4 regions of the Phyllobacterium sp. SL163 genome follow, and region 1 is predicted to be linked to each of the others. Evidence: predicted binding sites of a transcription regulator. Region 1 holds the regulator's gene; each other region holds the start of a gene.
What was found. The regulator LexA, encoded in region 1, represses DNA repair genes until DNA is damaged. The targets are predictions, from matches to a motif close to TGTTCNNNNTGTGTTCNG.
Positions count from the first base shown of each region.

Region 2: the regulator LexA is predicted to act here: its motif matches at 2,444-2,461, upstream of ACP7B1_RS16300 (sel1 repeat family protein).
Region 3: the regulator LexA is predicted to act here: its motif matches at 1,975-1,992, upstream of uvrA (excinuclease ABC subunit UvrA).
Region 4: the regulator LexA is predicted to act here: its motif matches at 2,000-2,017, upstream of dinB (DNA polymerase IV).

Region 1 covers NZ_JAFCVE010000003.1:168,444-172,656, forward strand. The annotation lists gene ACP7B1_RS07565 (ComEC/Rec2 family competence protein) at 1-1,477, shown strand, start outside; gene lexA (transcriptional repressor LexA) at 1,471-2,190, opposite strand; gene ACP7B1_RS07575 (GNAT family N-acetyltransferase) at 2,379-3,221, shown strand; gene ACP7B1_RS07580 (substrate-binding domain-containing protein) at 3,226-4,213, opposite strand, start outside.
Region 2 covers NZ_JAFCVE010000007.1:59,852-64,064, forward strand. The annotation lists gene ACP7B1_RS16285 (DUF899 domain-containing protein) at 1-739, opposite strand, end outside; gene ACP7B1_RS16290 (SRPBCC family protein) at 800-1,276, opposite strand; gene ACP7B1_RS16295 (DUF2147 domain-containing protein) at 1,786-2,133, opposite strand; gene ACP7B1_RS16300 (sel1 repeat family protein) at 2,605-2,871, shown strand; gene ACP7B1_RS16305 (LysR family transcriptional regulator) at 3,047-3,907, opposite strand; gene ACP7B1_RS16310 (hypothetical protein) at 3,934-4,213, shown strand, end outside.
Region 3 covers NZ_JAFCVE010000003.1:354,156-358,368, forward strand. The annotation lists gene ACP7B1_RS08555 (AraC family transcriptional regulator) at 1-262, opposite strand, end outside; gene ACP7B1_RS08560 (DUF2000 family protein) at 282-689, shown strand; gene ACP7B1_RS08565 (YqaA family protein) at 698-1,135, opposite strand; gene ACP7B1_RS08570 (single-stranded DNA-binding protein) at 1,167-1,694, opposite strand; gene uvrA (excinuclease ABC subunit UvrA) at 2,130-4,213, shown strand, end outside.
Region 4 covers NZ_JAFCVE010000013.1:7,074-11,286, forward strand. The annotation lists gene ACP7B1_RS23335 (PIN domain-containing protein) at 1-241, opposite strand, end outside; gene ACP7B1_RS23340 (excisionase family DNA-binding protein) at 454-879, shown strand; gene dinB (DNA polymerase IV) at 894-1,955, opposite strand; gene ACP7B1_RS23350 (hypothetical protein) at 2,118-2,951, opposite strand; gene ACP7B1_RS23355 (hypothetical protein) at 3,131-4,027, shown strand; gene ACP7B1_RS23360 (SOS response-associated peptidase) at 4,106-4,213, opposite strand, start outside.

The DNA.
Region 1 (4,213 bases):
TTCTGGATTGCACATGGCGCTCGTGGCCGGGATCGTCATCGGCTCGCTGCGTGCATGCATGGCCTTCTTTCCGGACTTTGCCGCGCGCTATCCCATCAAGAAATTTTCGGCATGCGCAGCGCTGCTGGCATCGGCATTCTATCTGCTGCTCTCGGGGATCGACGTGGCGGCCCAGCGCAGCTTTGTCATGCTGGCAGTCATGCTTGTCGCCATGACCGTGGACCGGGCTGCCTTGTCATTGCGCAATGTTGCCCTGGCCGCCTTGGTAACCATTGCCATCGCGCCGCACGAGGTGATGGGACCAAGCTTCCAGATGTCGTACTCGGCCACCGCCGCACTGATCGCATTCTACGGCTGGTGGTCGCCGCGCAGGGCCGGCCGGACCGCGCGGCGTGCCTCCGGCAACAACCTGTTGTTGCGGCTGCCCGGTAAGATCGGCGATCATATCAGTGATGTCGCGCTGACATCCCTGGTCGCCGGTTCGGCCAGTGCGATCTTTGCCGCCTATCATTTCAACAATACCGCACCGCTCGGGCTGATCGGCAACGCCTTTGCCTTGCCCGTGGTCTCGGTGCTGGTCATGCCCTTCGCCGTATTGGCGCTGTTGCTGATGCCGTTCGATCTGGATTTCCTGCCGTTCGCCGTCATGGAACGCGGCATCAAGCTGGTGGTGTTCATCGCCCATCACGTTGCCGCACTCTCGCCCTCGGGTAATCTCGGTCCGATGCCGCAGCCGAGCCTTATCCTGATGAGCGTGGCACTTGTGATCCTGCTTCTCACGACGTCGTGGTTGCGTCTGTGCAGCCTGCCGCTGTTTGCTGCGGCCATCCTGATCATGGCACGCACAGCGCCGCCGGATATCGTCCTGTCGGAGGATGGCCGGCTGGCCGGTGTGCGCAATGGCGCGGCATTGATGATCAATCGCCCGCAGGGCGGCGCCTTCACGTTAAACAACTGGCGGCAGGGTTTTGGGCTGGAACAGATCGTCAAACCGGCGCGGATCGGCAAAGAGGCAGCGGAGGGTGCCTTCGAATGCGCCGGAAAGCTCTGCCTGGCGCGCGAACCGGGCGGTCTCATCATCGCCTATACGGATGATCCCGCGCAAAGGAACCCCGCCTGCAGCGAGGGAAACATCGTCGTGCTGGGCTTTGCCGGTGTGAACACCGGTTGCCCCGTTCCCGGCCCGATGGTGATCACGCGCCGCGATCTCGCCCTGAACGGTGCTGCGGAAATCCGGTTCGGTTCCGGCGGGCAAGGGCAGGGTGACGTGACGGATCTATCGAAAGCCGTAGAAGCGATGGAGCAAAGGGGGCAGTCGGCCCGCCTGACCTGGGCGATCGGTCCGCCCGACCGACCCTGGAACACGTACCGCATCCATTCCAATGCGGCGCGCAACCGGCCGGAGCGTTCACGCAAGGCCCACGCGATCGAAGGCATCCCGGACAATGCCGAACGGGACGCGGCGGCCGATCAGTAACGGCGGATCAGGCCGACGAGCTTGCCCTGCACCCGCACGCGGTCCGGTCCGAAAATCCGCGTTTCATAGGCAGGGTTGGCGGCTTCCAGGGCAATCGAGGCACCCTTGCGGCGGAACCGCTTGAGCGTGGCTTCCTCATCATCGACCAGCGCAACGATGATTTCGCCTGGGCTTGCGGTGTCGCCGCGCTTGATGACGACGGTATCGCCATCAAAAATGCCCGCTTCGATCATCGAGTCGCCCTTGACCTCAAGCGCATAATGTTCACCGCTGCCGATCATATCAGGCGGAAGGCTCAGCATGTGGGTCTGGTTCTGGATCGCGGAAATCGGCACACCGGCGGCAATCCGGCCCATGACCGGAATGCTGACATTGGCAGGCATATCCATGTCGTTGGAGGCGCGCGGCTGCGGTTTGGGCGGCGCAACATTACGTCCGAGACTGCCCTCGATGACACTCGGCTCGAACTTTCTCTGGCTGTTGAGGCCGGGTGCGATGGAGTCCGGCAGGCGCAGGACTTCCAGCGCACGTGCCCTGTTCGCAAGCCGGCGAATGAAGCCGCGCTCTTCCAGCGCAGTGATCAGCCGGTGAATGCCGGATTTGGAGGCCAGATCCAGCGCATCCTTCATTTCGTCGAAGGATGGCGGAATGCCCGTCTCCTTCAGACGCTCATGAATGAAGAGAAGAAGTTCATGTTGTTTACGCGTGAGCATCGGCGATCCTTTAGCAGGGAATCGGAAAAACAAAACCAGAACAAACACTATCTGTTCCAGCATTGTTCTACAAGTGCTTAATATTCCGTTGCGGCAATGCTGGAAGCTTGGTTACGAAGCATGTGGGGGCAGAAATGCACCCGTTCAGGGTACTGTTCCGTCGGTTTCCAACTGGATATCACAATATCATGACAGCTTTCATCCGAATCGCCGAGCGCCAGGACCTTGACACCATCATCGACTGGGCAGCTGCCGAGGGCTGGAACCCCGGTTTGGACGATGCGGACGCATTCTGGGCCGCGGACCCCAAAGGCTATCACGTGCTTGAGGTCAATGATGAACTGACGGCAGCGGTCTCGCTGGTCCGCTATGCGAGAGACTACGGCTTTCTCGGCTTCTACATGGTGCGTCCGCAATCGCGCGGGCTGGGTTTCGGCTGGTCGCTCTGGCAGGATGTGCTGAGCGGATTTGCCGGACAGACCATCGGCCTTGATGGTGTCGTTGCCCAGCAGGAAAACTATCGGAAGTCGGGGTTTGTCTATGCCCATGCGAATTACCGCTATGGCGGCGCCCCCGGCTGCAGGGCACCCGTCAGCGACGATATCGTCGCCATCGATGCGCAATGGATCGGCGCCGTCGCCGCCTATGACCGTCAATTCAATCCCGAACCACGGGAATCGTTTATCCGTGCCTGGCTCGGCCCGTCCGGCTCGCGCCACGGCCTGGCCTGCATTGCCGACGGAAAAATCGCGGGGTATGGCGTCGTGCGCGCATGCCGCGAGGGTTGCAAAATCGGTCCCTTGTTTGCCGAAACCGAAGAGATCGCCGACCGGCTGTTTCAATCGCTCGCAGCAAAGGCCGGGGATGCACAGGTCTTTCTGGATATTCCCGGGACCAATGGGGCCGCGCGGCGCCTGTGCGACCGGTACGGTCTGGCGCCGGTGTTCGAAACCGCACGCATGTATCGCGGACCGGCGCCCGAATTGCCGCTCGACCGGATTTTTGGCATCACAACCTTCGAATTGGGCTAGGCACTCACCGGCGCGGGGCGACGGGCGGACCGCTCGATTGGCGCAGGATGAGTTCGACCGGCCATATCTCGTGGATGTTCTCGACCGGCTCGCCGTCAAGGACGCGCACCAGCAGTTCGGCGATACGCGACCCGGCGGAGCGGATCGACGACCGGGTGGTGGTCATGGCGGGGACCATGTTGCTGGCATTGAGATAGGGGAACACGTCGTCATGGGCGATCACCGAAACTTCCTTGCCGAGTTCGTAGCCTTTTGAACGGATGGCGCGGAAAATGCCGAGCGCCGTCATCATCGAGCCGGCGAGAATGGCGGTCGGATGCGGCGTATAGGACAAAAGCCGCTGCGCCTCATGAAAACCGGTTTCGTCGGAAAAACGCTCATGCACGATGAAGCGCGGATCGACGGCAATGCCGCGCTCCAGCAATGCTTCGCGATAACCCATTTCGCGGTGTTCGGAAAAGGTGTGGCCCTTCAGCCCGTCGATCATCGCGATATGCCGGTGGCCGAGATCGATCAGGTGCGATGCCGCCTGCCGGAAGGCGCCGGCATTGTCGATATCGAGCCAGGCATGCGGGGCGGCGATATTGGTTCGCCCGTGCAGCACAAAGGGAAATTTCGCTTCCGTCAGCATGGCAACCCGCTCGTCCATCAGGGTGGGGCCGGTGACGATGATGCCGTCCACGCGCTTGCTGGAAATCAGCCGCCGGTAGGCCGCAAGCTCGTCATTGTTGATGCTCGGGCTCATCAGCAGGTCCATTTCGTGCTGCGACAGCTGCTCGGCCAGACCGGAAAAGAACTCGCTGGTGTGCGGACCGAAACGTTCGCTGCGGTCGCGCGGCATCAGGATGCCGATGGCGCCGATGCGGCCGATGGCAAGGCGCCGGGCATTGGCATTGGCGCTGTAACCGAATTTGAGAGCCGCCTGGCTGACGCGTTCGCGCGTCGCCTTGTTGACTTCAGGATAGCCGTTCAGGGCGCGACTGACGGTCGTT
Region 2 (4,213 bases), on a different contig from region 1:
CATGGCGCTTGACCCAGTTCTTGCCGAGACCGCCAAGATCGGGCGTGCCGTCCCAGCCCTCCTGCCGGCCGAGCGGCGTCAGGTCGAGATAGTTGTAGGTGCCCAGCTGCAGGTCGCCGCCGCGTCCATAGCTTGAATAGGTGTGGTAGACCGTATCGCCGTCGCGCAGGAAGACACTGGTTCCCGGCTGTTCGCCCCGCATGAACCAGGGCATGCCCTTGCGCTCATATTCCTCGGCCGTGGTGTAATTGTAGACGGGCGGCATGACGGCCTCGTCCAATGTCACGTGAAAATCATAGTTGAAATCGCTGTCATGCGACGACATCCACGGGAAGGTCCAGCCCATGCGTCTTCTGTAAGCTTCGATTTCGGCGACAGGTGCGCGCGAGACGGCGACCAGCGTGGTGTCGCGGGCGTGCAGATGTGCCAGATTGCCGATACTGTCGGCAAGGAAGGAGCATCCGGGGCAGCCTTCGCCTTCGCCCGGTCCCAGCATGAAATGATAGACGATCAACTGGCGGCGCCCCTCGAACAAATCGGACAGGCCGAGTTTGCCCTTCGGCCCCTCGAAAACATAATCCTTGTCGATCCGGACCATCGGAAGCGCACGGCGCTCACGGTTCAGGGCATCGCGCTGTTTGGTGAAGGCCTTTTCCTTCAGCAGAAAGGCTTTTCTGGCCTCGTCCCACTCGGCGCGGGAAACAACCTTGCGGTCGTCAGGGTGTGCATGGGTGTTCATCGTTTCCTCCTTGATATTGGCTCAAGCGATAATCAGTCCATAAGCGAGGGCATGCGCTCCTCAGTGAAGGCGGCCCAGCGGCTCGACATAGGCCTCCAGCCGTTCCATGCATTCGGTCCAGCCATTCTCATGCGAATCCCGGTCGCCGGCGGAATCGAACGGTGCCTGATGGAAGACGAGCCGCGTGCGCTGTCCCTGCGCGCTCATGGTGACGGTTACCAATGTCTGCGGCCCGCGCAGGCCATCGCTATCCTCCCAGGCAAAGGTGAAGACGATCCGCTCCGGCTCGACGATCCGCGTGTAACGGCCGACCATCCAGGCATCCTCGCCATCGGGAGAGCGGATGGACGAGCGATAGGCACCGCCCTCCCTGAAATCGATCTGGCAGTTCGGGCAGGTGAAATTCTTCGGCCCCCACCAGCGCACGACATGCTCCGGCTGTGACCAGACCTTGAAAACGAGCGCCACCGGCGCATCGACGATTCGGACGATTGTCAGTTCGCGATCATTGTCCCTGCGGGCCAGCGCTGCGGTCATGGTTCCTCTTCCTTCCCATTCCGAACGGATATTACCTAACTCATAGGTTAAATAACCTTTTGGTTTAATACACTCTGATTTTGCCAACGTCAACATTGCCGGGGCGTACTTTTTTGCGTCACACATTTTCCTTGGAAAGCGCCACATCCGGCATCAGTTTCCGCTCCGGCAAGGACCGCCTTGCGATTCACGATGCCGGAGACGCAGATGAGACATGTCAGGTCATATTACACGCCGCGCTGCACGTGTTGGGTCCATGCCGGTTGTTCCGGCCCTGTCGCTGTCGATCAGACCGGCGGGCGCAGCGAAGGAGCGGGATATCGAAGCCGCGTTCAAAGACCTGGAGAGGGCAAGCGGTGCACGCCTTGGGGTTTCGGCGCACGGTACGGGCAGCGGTAAGCGCATCGCAAGAAGGCGCAACCCGGACGGGCCGGCCATATCTGGCGCAAGCAAACAAAAACCCCGCGAGAGCTCTACGCTTTCACGGGGTTTGGCATGCCGTCTGAAAATTACTGGCGTGTCAGGCTTTCGCTCTTGCAGATGAGCCCGCCCAGCACGCAACCGGACAGGGACAGGGTGTTGCCACTGACGCTGGCCTTACCATTATAAGTCTTGCCCTCGTCAAGCTTGTTGACCTGTCCCTTGTAGGACCCGCCCTTGCCGGACATCTCGCCGATGGATTTGCCCTTGTATTCGCCGGTCAAGACCGTGCCGCAATACTTGTCGGCGCCGCAGGACGAGTACTGGATGAGCGTACCTGTCGGCCGCTTCCACGTGCCGACGATCGGTTCCTCGGCCAGTGCCGGACCTGCCATCAATACAACGCCGGCGCATGCCAATAAGAGTTTGCGATTCATATGTTCCTCCCGATAAGGGTTGTGCGGCAAATGGGGTCTCTCCGCGTCCATTTGCATGTCCCTTACGTAAACGTAATTCAAAAAAACCCTGAAAGGAAGCCTTATGCGTGCTCGCAGCCGGGCTTTTTTGCAGGCAGGCGTTGCGGAACGGAGAGGAGATTTCTGTGTGAATGGCTCCAAGCCCGGCAAAAAGAAGCTGTGCCTTGGTTAGCAAAGGCTTGAAATCGGACATTGGCATTTTAAGCGAATTTGATCCAAATGCCTGCAATTGCTGGGGCGATATATTTAATGAATTCCGAAGTTTACCAGTTGTTTTTGTTTTGTTTGGCTCCAGTTAATCATGCCCCTTAACAGCAATTTGAGGGCTGTGTGGCATTCTCGAAAACATCGAAAGAGCACGCCAAAACAAACAAATCAGGCGGTTCTCAGAAGTCTAACAGGGCTTATCGGTTTAAACAGGGACTCGGTAAAATGGCACGCTTTGATCTTCAGAATATCGATGCCGGACATGTCGGCGGCACCGCAGAAACGGACATCCTCTTTGAAATGGGCATCATGTATGCCACGGGCCGTGACTGTGCCGTTGATCATGTCGCCGCGCATAAATGGTTCAACATTGCGGCCATCAAAGGCAGCGACCGGGCTGCGGAACTGCGCGCCGAACTGGTGAAAACCATGTCCAAGGCCGATCTGGCAACGGCCATGCGCGAAGCCCGCGAATGGATGACCACACACTGAACTGCAGATGCCTGGTGCGTGGTTCGACAAGCTCACCATGAGGGAAGTGGGTTGGTGCAAGGTTAATCACAAACGTTGCAGAACCTAACTCCCTGCAATCCTCACTCTCCCTCATGGTGAGCTTGTCGAACCACGCATGAGCGCTCAAGCCACAGCGGCACGAGACAACAATGGCTCAGCCCATCGGCTGGAACGCATCGCGGATCACCTTGGCCATGCCGTCAATCGCAGGGCTCATCATCCGCGGATTGCGCCGCAGCACGACATTCGATGAATCAATGACCGGAAATCCCTCTGCTTCCGTCAGTTCGCGGCAGCCCGGCGGGATGTTGCTGCGCGCGAGCGGGGCGATGGCAAGGCCGGAAACCGCTGCTATTTTCAAGCCTCCGCCCGTATCGCAGCTGTAGGCCACGCGATAATCGATCCTGTTGCGCTCCAGCGATCCCATGGCGAATTTCCTGCACCAGTCCGAGCGCTCGTAGATCGCGATGGGAACGGGCGTGATTTCATGCACGCAATGCACCTCCGAGGTGACCCAGACGGTCGGGTCGATAAACAGAACCTCGCCGGTTGCCGGCGGCTCCCAGTTGAATATGACGGCAAGATCAAGCTCGTCCGCATCCAGTGCGGCCAGTTGCTGCGCCGAATATCCGCATTTGACCGTTACCTCCACTTGCGGATGCTGGCTGGCAAAGGCGGCGAGGGCGCGCGGCAGGATCGTGTAGCCATATTCTTCGGGAAGGCCGATCCGCACGGGGCCGCCAAGCGGCTTGGCCCGGATCGTCGCCATGGTTTCATCGAGCAGCGCGACGATGCGCTGCGCGTTGACGAGCAGTGCTTCGCCCTGGGCGGTCAGCGCAACGCCGCGCGAGCCGCGGGCAAAAACGCTTTCTCCCAGAACCTCCTCAAGCCGTTTGATCTGGACGCTCACGGCCGATTGCGTGCGCCCGATCCTTTCCGCCGCGCGGGTGACATTGCCGGCCGTTGCCACGGCCAGGAACGTGCGGAGCAGATCGCTGTCGAGCGGCGGGTTCATGGTGTTCCCTGCAATTAAAAATTCGAATGACAGGCATAATTTCTATTCGTTTGATGTATGTCAATGCTTGCGGCAAGCATGGTGATTATTCACCATTCGAGATCATCTCCATGTCTGTTTTCTGCTTGTTTTCAAATCTTTGGAAGGGTTTGCAGATCGCTGATCGCGAGGCTCGCCAACTCGCGGTATTGTCGCGCAAGCCGGGTGAACATTTGCTGCGCGATGCCGGTATCACGCGCCAGGACGCAGCCGGGATCGCCTGCTGCTATCGTCTGAAGCGGCTGCGGGTACTCCTGCGGCACGGGA
Region 3 (4,213 bases), 190 kb from region 1:
TGATGTTGCCGGGAAGGCTTTGCCGCTTTTCCCCGCGATAGCGGAATGTCTGGACGCCGTGCAGCGTCACGCCGATGGCATAGGTATCGTGCCGGTGCGGTTCGAAGGCATCGCCGGTGAAACGCGCTTCCATGCGCTCGACACCCGGATTGGATGGCGCCGACAGGATGGCATCGTGCGCCGGACGCTCGCACAAACGTCCAAGACCGCGCAGCACTTCCTCTTTTAGATTTTCACCCGGCATCCGGCAGACTCGATCCATGAATGGAGACCTAGATTTGGTGTTTGATACGAAAATTACAATTGTCGTGCGTGACGATCTTGCGACATGGCAGAAACTCAACGTCTCGTCATTCCTGGCAAGCGGCGTTGTCGCCCAGTCCCCCGGATTGATCGGCGACCCCTATATGGATCGGGCCGGCCATCATTATCATCCCTTGCCCATCCAGCCGATGATCGTGCTCACGGCGGATCAGGCAACCCTGTCGGCCATCCACCGCCGCTCGCTCGAACGCGAGGTCAAATCCTGCCTGTATATCGAGGAGATGTTTTCAACCGGATATGATCAGGCCAATCGCGCCGTGTTTGCCCGGTTTGCACCGGATGATGCGAGGGTTGTCGGCATTGCGCTGCACGCGGAGAAGAAGATCGTCGACAAGATCACCAAGGGCGCCAGGATGCACCCGTAACACCGGCGCTACCAGCCGGATACGAGCGCGAATACAACGAGATACCGCACAGTCTTGGCAATAGAGACCAAGAGCACAAAACTCCAGAGCGGCTCGCGCAACACCCCGGCAATCAGCGTCAGCGGATCGCCGATCACGGGTGCCCAGCTCAACAGCAGGGTCCACTTGCCATAGCGCTGGTACCAGCCTGTGGCACGGTCGAGCTGCGCCTCGCTGGCCGGGAACCATTTGCTGTGGCGGAACTGATCGATCCCGCGCCCAAGCAGCCAATTGACCACCGAGCCAAGGACGTTGCCCACGCTGGCAACAGCGATCAATGCGATTGCCGGATAGGAATGCGAGAGCAGCAGTCCGGCAAGCAGCGCCTCCGACTGCATCGGCAAAATGGTTGCGGCCGCAAAAGCGGCCGCGAACAATCCGGCATACACGCCCAAATCAACAAGCATGATCAAACCGGCAATGGCTTACAGAACAGGCTCAGAACGGGATCTCGTCGTCGAGATCGCGCGAGAAGTTGCCACCTGCATTGCCGCCACCGCTGGACGGCGAAGCGCTGGAACGGCCGAAATCCGAACCATAATCGCCATTGTCGGAGACCTGGCCCCGGCTCGAATTGTCGAACGAGCGGCCGCCGCCAGAACCGGCACCCTCGCCGCGTGAATCGAGCATCTGCAATTCACCGCGGAACTTCTGCAGGACGATTTCCGTCGAATAACGGTCATTGCCCGTCTGGTCCTGCCACTTGCGGGTCTGCAGCGCGCCTTCCAGATAAACCTTCATGCCCTTCTTGAGATACTGTTCAGCCACCTTGGCCAGATTGTCGTTGAAAATGACGACGCTGTGCCATTCGGTCTTTTCCTTGCGCTCGCCGCTGTTCTTGTCGCGCCAGCTTTCCGAGGTGGCAATGCGCAGATTGACCACCGGATCGCCTGAACCAAGACGCCGGACTTCCGGATCAGCGCCAAGATTACCGACCAAAATTACCTTGTTGACACTGCCAGCCATAAAAATACTCCACAAAATTAGCTTTTCGATTTGGCGCCATCATACAGAAGCCGCTCATTGCGCGGGCAACTGTCTGGCTCTATCCACAAAATACTGCTCGCTTCGACCACCAATGCCGCCAGCCTCCTGACAATTCAGTGGCAACTGACACTCTCCTGACAAATCTGTCAGTAGGCTTGCACGCGCACTTATCCGTTCAATGCCCTTATCCCGTGCCTGTCTGGCTTGTCAGGCACGGAACTCCCAGATTTTACGCCGGTTTTACCTCGCCCGCAATATTTGTTCTTTTTTTGTTCTATCACTTGCTCTATGGATGTCAACATGGCTATGGTGATTCCAACCCAGGTGCGGCCTCGCAATCTGCTGGAGACTTTCTAAATAAGGGAAAGACTCCGGCCAGCGAGCCAGTTCCTCCCCCATAACGGCGTGACAGTCATGAGCGATCAGAAATTTATATCCATTCGTGGTGCCCGCGAACACAATTTGAAGAACATCGACCTCGATCTGCCGCGCGACAAGCTGATTGTCATGACCGGCCTGTCGGGATCGGGCAAATCTTCGCTTGCCTTCGATACCATCTATGCGGAAGGCCAGCGGCGTTATGTCGAGAGCCTGTCGGCCTATGCCCGGCAGTTTCTGGAGATGATGCAGAAGCCCGATGTCGACCAGATCGATGGCCTGTCTCCGGCCATTTCCATCGAGCAGAAGACGACAAGCCGCAACCCGCGCTCCACCGTCGGCACCGTCACGGAAATCTACGACTATCTGCGCCTGCTCTATGCGCGCGTCGGCATCCCCTATTCGCCGGCAACCGGCCTGCCGATTGAAAGTCAGACCGTCAGCCAGATGGTGGACCGTGTTCTGGCGCAGGATGAAGGCACCCGCCTGTTCATTCTCGCTCCCATCGTGCGCGGCCGCAAAGGCGAATACCGCAAGGAACTGGCCGATCTGCAGAAGCGCGGCTTCCAGCGCGTGAAAGTCGACGGGATATTCTACGAGATCGCCGACGTTCCGGCCCTCGACAAGAAATACAAGCACGACATCGATGTGGTCGTCGACCGCGTTGTCGTCCGCCCGGACATCTCCGCACGTCTGGCGGACAGCCTTGAAACCGCGCTCAAGCTTGCCGACGGCATTGCCCTGGCGGAATTCGCCGACAAGCCGTTGCCCGCCGACGAGACATCCGGGGAATCCGCCAACAAATCCAAGAACGAAACGCACGAGCGTTTGATGTTCTCGGAAAAGTTTGCCTGCCCGGTTTCCGGCTTCACCATTGCCGAAATCGAACCGCGCCTGTTCTCGTTCAACAATCCGTTCGGCGCCTGTCCGACCTGCGATGGTCTCGGCACCCAGAAGGCCATCGATCCCAACCTGATCGTGCCGGATGAAAGCCTGACGCTGAAGAATGGCGCCATTGCCCCTTGGTCGAAGTCGAGCTCGCCCTATTACAACCAGACATTGGACGCCCTGGGCAGCAGCTACGGCTTCAAGCTGGGCGACCGCTGGCGCGACATCAACGAAGACGCGCAAAAGGCCATTCTTTACGGCACCGGCAGCCGCGAGGTACATTTTTCCTACGATGACGGGCTGCGCTCCTACAAGACAACGAAACCGTTCGAAGGCGTCATTCCCAATCTGGAGCGCCGCTGGAAGGAAACGGATTCGGCCTGGTCGCGCGAGGAAATCGAGCGCTTCATGTCCGGCACGCCCTGCCCGGCCTGCGGCGGCTATCGCCTGAAGCCGGAAGCGCTGGCGGTGAAGATCGGCGGCCTGCATATCGGCCAGATCACGGAAAAGTCGATCCGCCATGCGGATGCCTGGTTCAGTGACATCGACAAGAGTTTCAATGACAAGCAGACGGAAATCGCGGCACGCATCCTCAAGGAAATCCGCGAGCGCCTGCGCTTTTTGAACGATGTCGGCTTGGATTACCTCGCCCTGTCGCGCAATTCCGGCACGCTGTCGGGCGGCGAGAGCCAGCGCATCCGGCTGGCGTCGCAGATCGGCTCCGGGTTGACCGGCGTGCTCTACGTTCTGGATGAGCCGTCCATCGGCCTGCATCAGCGCGACAACGAGCAGCTTCTCAAGACCCTGCGGCACCTGCGCGATCTCGGCAACACCGTGATCGTGGTGGAACACGATGAGGACGCGATCCTCACTGCCGACTATGTCGTCGATATCGGACCGGCTGCCGGTATTCATGGCGGTGAAATCATCGCTTCCGGAACGCCAGCCGATATCATGGCAAGCCCGAAGTCGCTGACCGGCAAATATCTGTCCGGCGCGATCGAGGTGGCCGTGCCGTCCGAGCGGCGCAAGTTGAACAAGAAACGCATCAAGATTGTCGGCGCGCGCGGCAACAACCTGAAGAATGTGTCGGCGGAAATTCCGCTTGGCACCTTTACGGCCGTGACCGGTGTTTCCGGCGGCGGCAAATCCACCTTCCTGATCGAAACCCTGTTCAAGTCGGCCTCGCGCCGCATCATGGGGTCGCGCGAGCAACCGGCAGACCACGACCG
Region 4 (4,213 bases), on a different contig from region 1:
GGAACGCTTCATCCATAATTTGGCGTAATGCGTCGGCTGCCTCCGCAGGCATGCCGTAGTCTCTCACCAGATTGCTTGTCATCTCCTCGAGAATCTTGGAGGACCAACGGATTTGAAAGAGCCCGGCGGCAGCGCATCGCAGGAGGGTGTCGCGCAAGAGCATTGGGTAAAGGACATTTGCGTCCAGGACTACGGTTATCATTTCACTGTCGCCGCTCTGTTTGACGCCTTCGATCTTCAAGCGCGACGTCGCATACTATGGAAAGGCCGAAACTTAGATCGGCCAGCGGCGCACATCAAGTCGAGCATGCGTAGGGCCCCAGCCACCGTGTTCGCTATGAAAACGGGAAGGTTGCGTTTATAGCGTTTATGGACCATATTGCGTCCATGGTTACATCACATCGCAATCCTTCCTCAGGAAGATCGGAACAGTCGTCTAGCACAGTTCTCCCCATGGAGAGAACCGCTGCTGCGCGCCTCGCGAATATGCTCGTCTCCCGGTCCACCAAGCAGGCAGGGTCCGTAAAGATCGTCCTCGTCAATGGCGAGTCGGTGGAATTGCCGAGTGTGCTAGCCGACGTGATGTTCCGCGCCGCCGAGTTGGTGGCGGAAGGACGACAGGTCACCGTGCTTGCGGATGAAGAGCTTTTGTCTACCCAAGAAGCAGCCGAGATTTTGAGCGTATCTCGCCAATATCTCGTTCGCTTGATCGATCGGGGTGAAATTGGTGCAGAGAAGGTCGGAACGCATCGCAGGCTTCGTGCCAATGATGTTGAAGCGTTCAAGACCACGCGTGATGCTAAACGCCTGGCGGCGCTGGATCGTCTGACCGCACTCAGCGAAGATCTTGGTGGATACGACCTGGGTGGCAAGCCTTAGCCCTTTCCCTGGAATTAGATAGCAAGATCAAGCTGCGGATTCTGATCTGCTCCCTCCAAGCTTCCAAGGCTGACACCGAGCAGACGGATACCCTTTCTTGTCGGAAATACGGATTGGAGCAAAGGCTCCAGCACCATCCAGACGGAAGCCTCGGTGCGATTGGCTATAGGCGATGTTCGGCTACGGGTAATCGTCTGAAAGTCGGAATACTTGACCTTCAGCGTTACGGTCTTTGCCCCGGTGTCATTGTTGTTACAGAACTGGCACACCTTAGATACGAGTGGGTGCAATTGCTCGCGTGCAGTCTCGAGTTCAAAAACGTCTTCGGGGAACGTGTCCTCGGCGCCGATCGATTTTCTCACTCGATCAGGTTGCACTTCCCGGGTATCAAGTCCGCGCGCGATGCCATAGAAGTACGTGCCTGCCTTGCCGAAGTGTTGAGTGAGGAACTCGACTGATCGCTCTTTAAGGTCCGCGCCGGTCTGTATACCTAGCCGATGCATCTTCTCTGCCGTTGCGGGGCCGACACCATGGAATTTCTTCACGGGAAGCTGCTCAATGAATGAAGGCCCGTTCTTTGGCGCGATGACGGCCTGCCCATTCGGTTTGTTGAGGTCGCTAGCGATTTTTGCCAGAAACTTGTTGTACGAAATGCCCGCCGAAGCCGTCAGGCCGGTCACAGCCAGGATCCTTGCTCGAATCTCCGTGGCGATTTCGGTCGCAATCTCCATCCCCTTGAGGTTCTTGGTGACATCCAGATAAGCCTCGTCGAGCGAAAGGGGTTCAACAAGCGGCGTGTAGTCGCAGAAAATCTCTCTGATTTGCTGTGACACGGCGCGATAGACTTCAAACCGCGGTTTGACGAATATAAGGTCCGGACACTTGCGAGCCGCGGTGACCGAAGGCATTGCCGAATGGACGCCGAACTTGCGCGCTTCATAACTCGCGGTCGTCAGAACACCGCGGGTGCCGGAGCCACCTACTGCGATCGGCAAGCCGCGCAACGCCGGATTATCTCGTTGCTCCACTGACGCATAAAACGCGTCCATGTCTATATGAATTATCTTTCGTGACATCCGGAAAAGCCTGATCTGGTATAATCCAAAGAGAATAGCATAGAAAGAACAAAAGGAGAACATTGGAATGGTGAAAAGCTGCGCTTCTGGTATATCAAGAGTTGATTGGTTGGAATGCCGAGCTATTCAAGCGGCGGCTTTTTCTGCCGGCCGTGATCTACGTCAATTGTTCCAAGGCAGCCTTCCTTCCATTTTCTGTGGTGAAAAGAGCAGCGTTCCGGACCTATCCAGTGACGCAAGCGCGACATCAATGCTCTGCTGAAAGTCACCTGGTGCCGACGGCGAGATGAACTTTCGTGCCATTTTATCCGGAACCTGTATCCCGTTCATCGCCATCATCATGAACATAAGAGTACGGGTCATATTCTGACGCACCAATCCCGCGGTGTTGGCGAGTTCGAATGCCAACGTCATCATCAATGGGCCCAGATTATCGCCTGACGGCGCAACGAGATTGACCGTCCCAGGAGATCGGGCAGCTTCCAAAAGTTGTCGTCTGGTCGCGGAGTTCCAATCTTTGATCGGCGGAAGTTGCAAATGTCTCAGATGAAAAGTGGAAATAACCAAAGGTGTAGGACGAAGGTGGCCAAGTGCTCCGTGTTTCAGCATCAATTCATTGGATATTTCCCAAGCACCCTGATCGTAGAGCTCGTCGAGATAACGACGAGCTATCCCAAACACAGCAGGATTGGGTGCTCGAACTGCGGCAGCCCAGTGTTGCAACTGCGTATGACGCTTCAATGCGGATAGAGCGTTGACCGCGTATCCCCCGAAGCCCGGGCGGGCAATCAAACCGCAGATGGCTCCAAGGCCGTCTTCGGAACGATTGCAGTCAGCAAGGGCGACTGGCTTACCCCCTAGCAATACCAGCGCGCAATTGTCAGGATTCCAGTGTTGGAGCGAGGAGAAGCGTTCGCGGATCACCTTCAGTTTGAGCGAGAGGACGAAAGCTTTCGACGCGGTGGCATCGTCATAGACGTATTCGATCTTTTCCATGTTGCTGTATTAAAATCCTATCTTTGGTAGGTGAAATAAACTTAGGGTATATCTGCATTTCGAGGTCGGAACCCATGGTTTGCCACATTAAATATGCCCTGCAAGGACGTGCGGCCGACCAAATGTGCGCCAAGACCTAGAAGCTTCGAGACAAGCAGCCCGTGGAGGATCAGCATTTAATGGCGGCGAACGTTCAGATTGAGGGGCGACTTGGCGAGCTTCTTGGTTCCTTGGAGCAAGTTCTACCCGACGACTTTTCCCGAAAGGTTGTCGAAGGATCTATGATGGCTTTTGCCATTGATGAAAATCCACTCCGCCTTTCGCAGTTCGCATCAGGCTTTCGGGAGTTATATGGCCACAGCCTTCACACGATGGCGCCCGACGACCAAATTCGCGCATCTTCCTGGTTCCAACCGGAAACTCAGGACGGCCGTCCGACACGTCGCCAACGTGTGCGTTATGCAATTCAGGGTGGAATCGCAGATCCTCTTCTTGATGAGTTAGGCTTCGACGCCGGCGAGATCCATGGCGCGGTCATTTCGGTAATCGATGAGCTTAGCAAATATACTCACGTCAGGCCGAATACGATCGGAACGTCTGCCGAGGAGGCTGATGTCTTCGCGTGCGAGACGATCGCGACATATCTTTCTTTGATGGAGACCTTGGAGGATTGTCGCCAGACCGTAAGGCAGGCAGTCGCCGAGGCGGTAGACAAGCACGCGCTCGAAGTGTTCACGCAGGAAGTATTTAGCGAGATCGACATCCTCTCTAATCGCACTATGGTCGAAGCTGTCAAAGTTGCGAGCCTTACCATAACGGCAATCGGCGCAACATTGATAAGCTATCACGCCGATGGCGACGTTTATATTGAGCTTTCCTACGGGTCAAAGAGTGATTTTCGGAACGACAACGGTGCGGAAATCAGCACTAACTTTCCATTTAGTTTATCGTTTGCTGCGCCCGTGACTGCTCTGAGCAAGTTTCAAGACGCTGTCGCGTCTATCGACACGTCGAGCTGGTATGACGAAGGCGAAGACGATTCCGCGGACAATTTCTCCAAGATTACCGACTATTGAGACAAGGAGATGGGCTTCCATCAGACGCTCCGCTGACCGACTTAGCACGCCGCGGCTGAGGCAATACCACGTAATTGGCTAGAAAAGGCTTGTCTGACTTACAGGCTCTCCTGATTTAGAGACAATTGTCGATCCATACGCCTCCCGTGATGAAATGATCAGCGCGTCATCCGGTAGCGGGCGGGC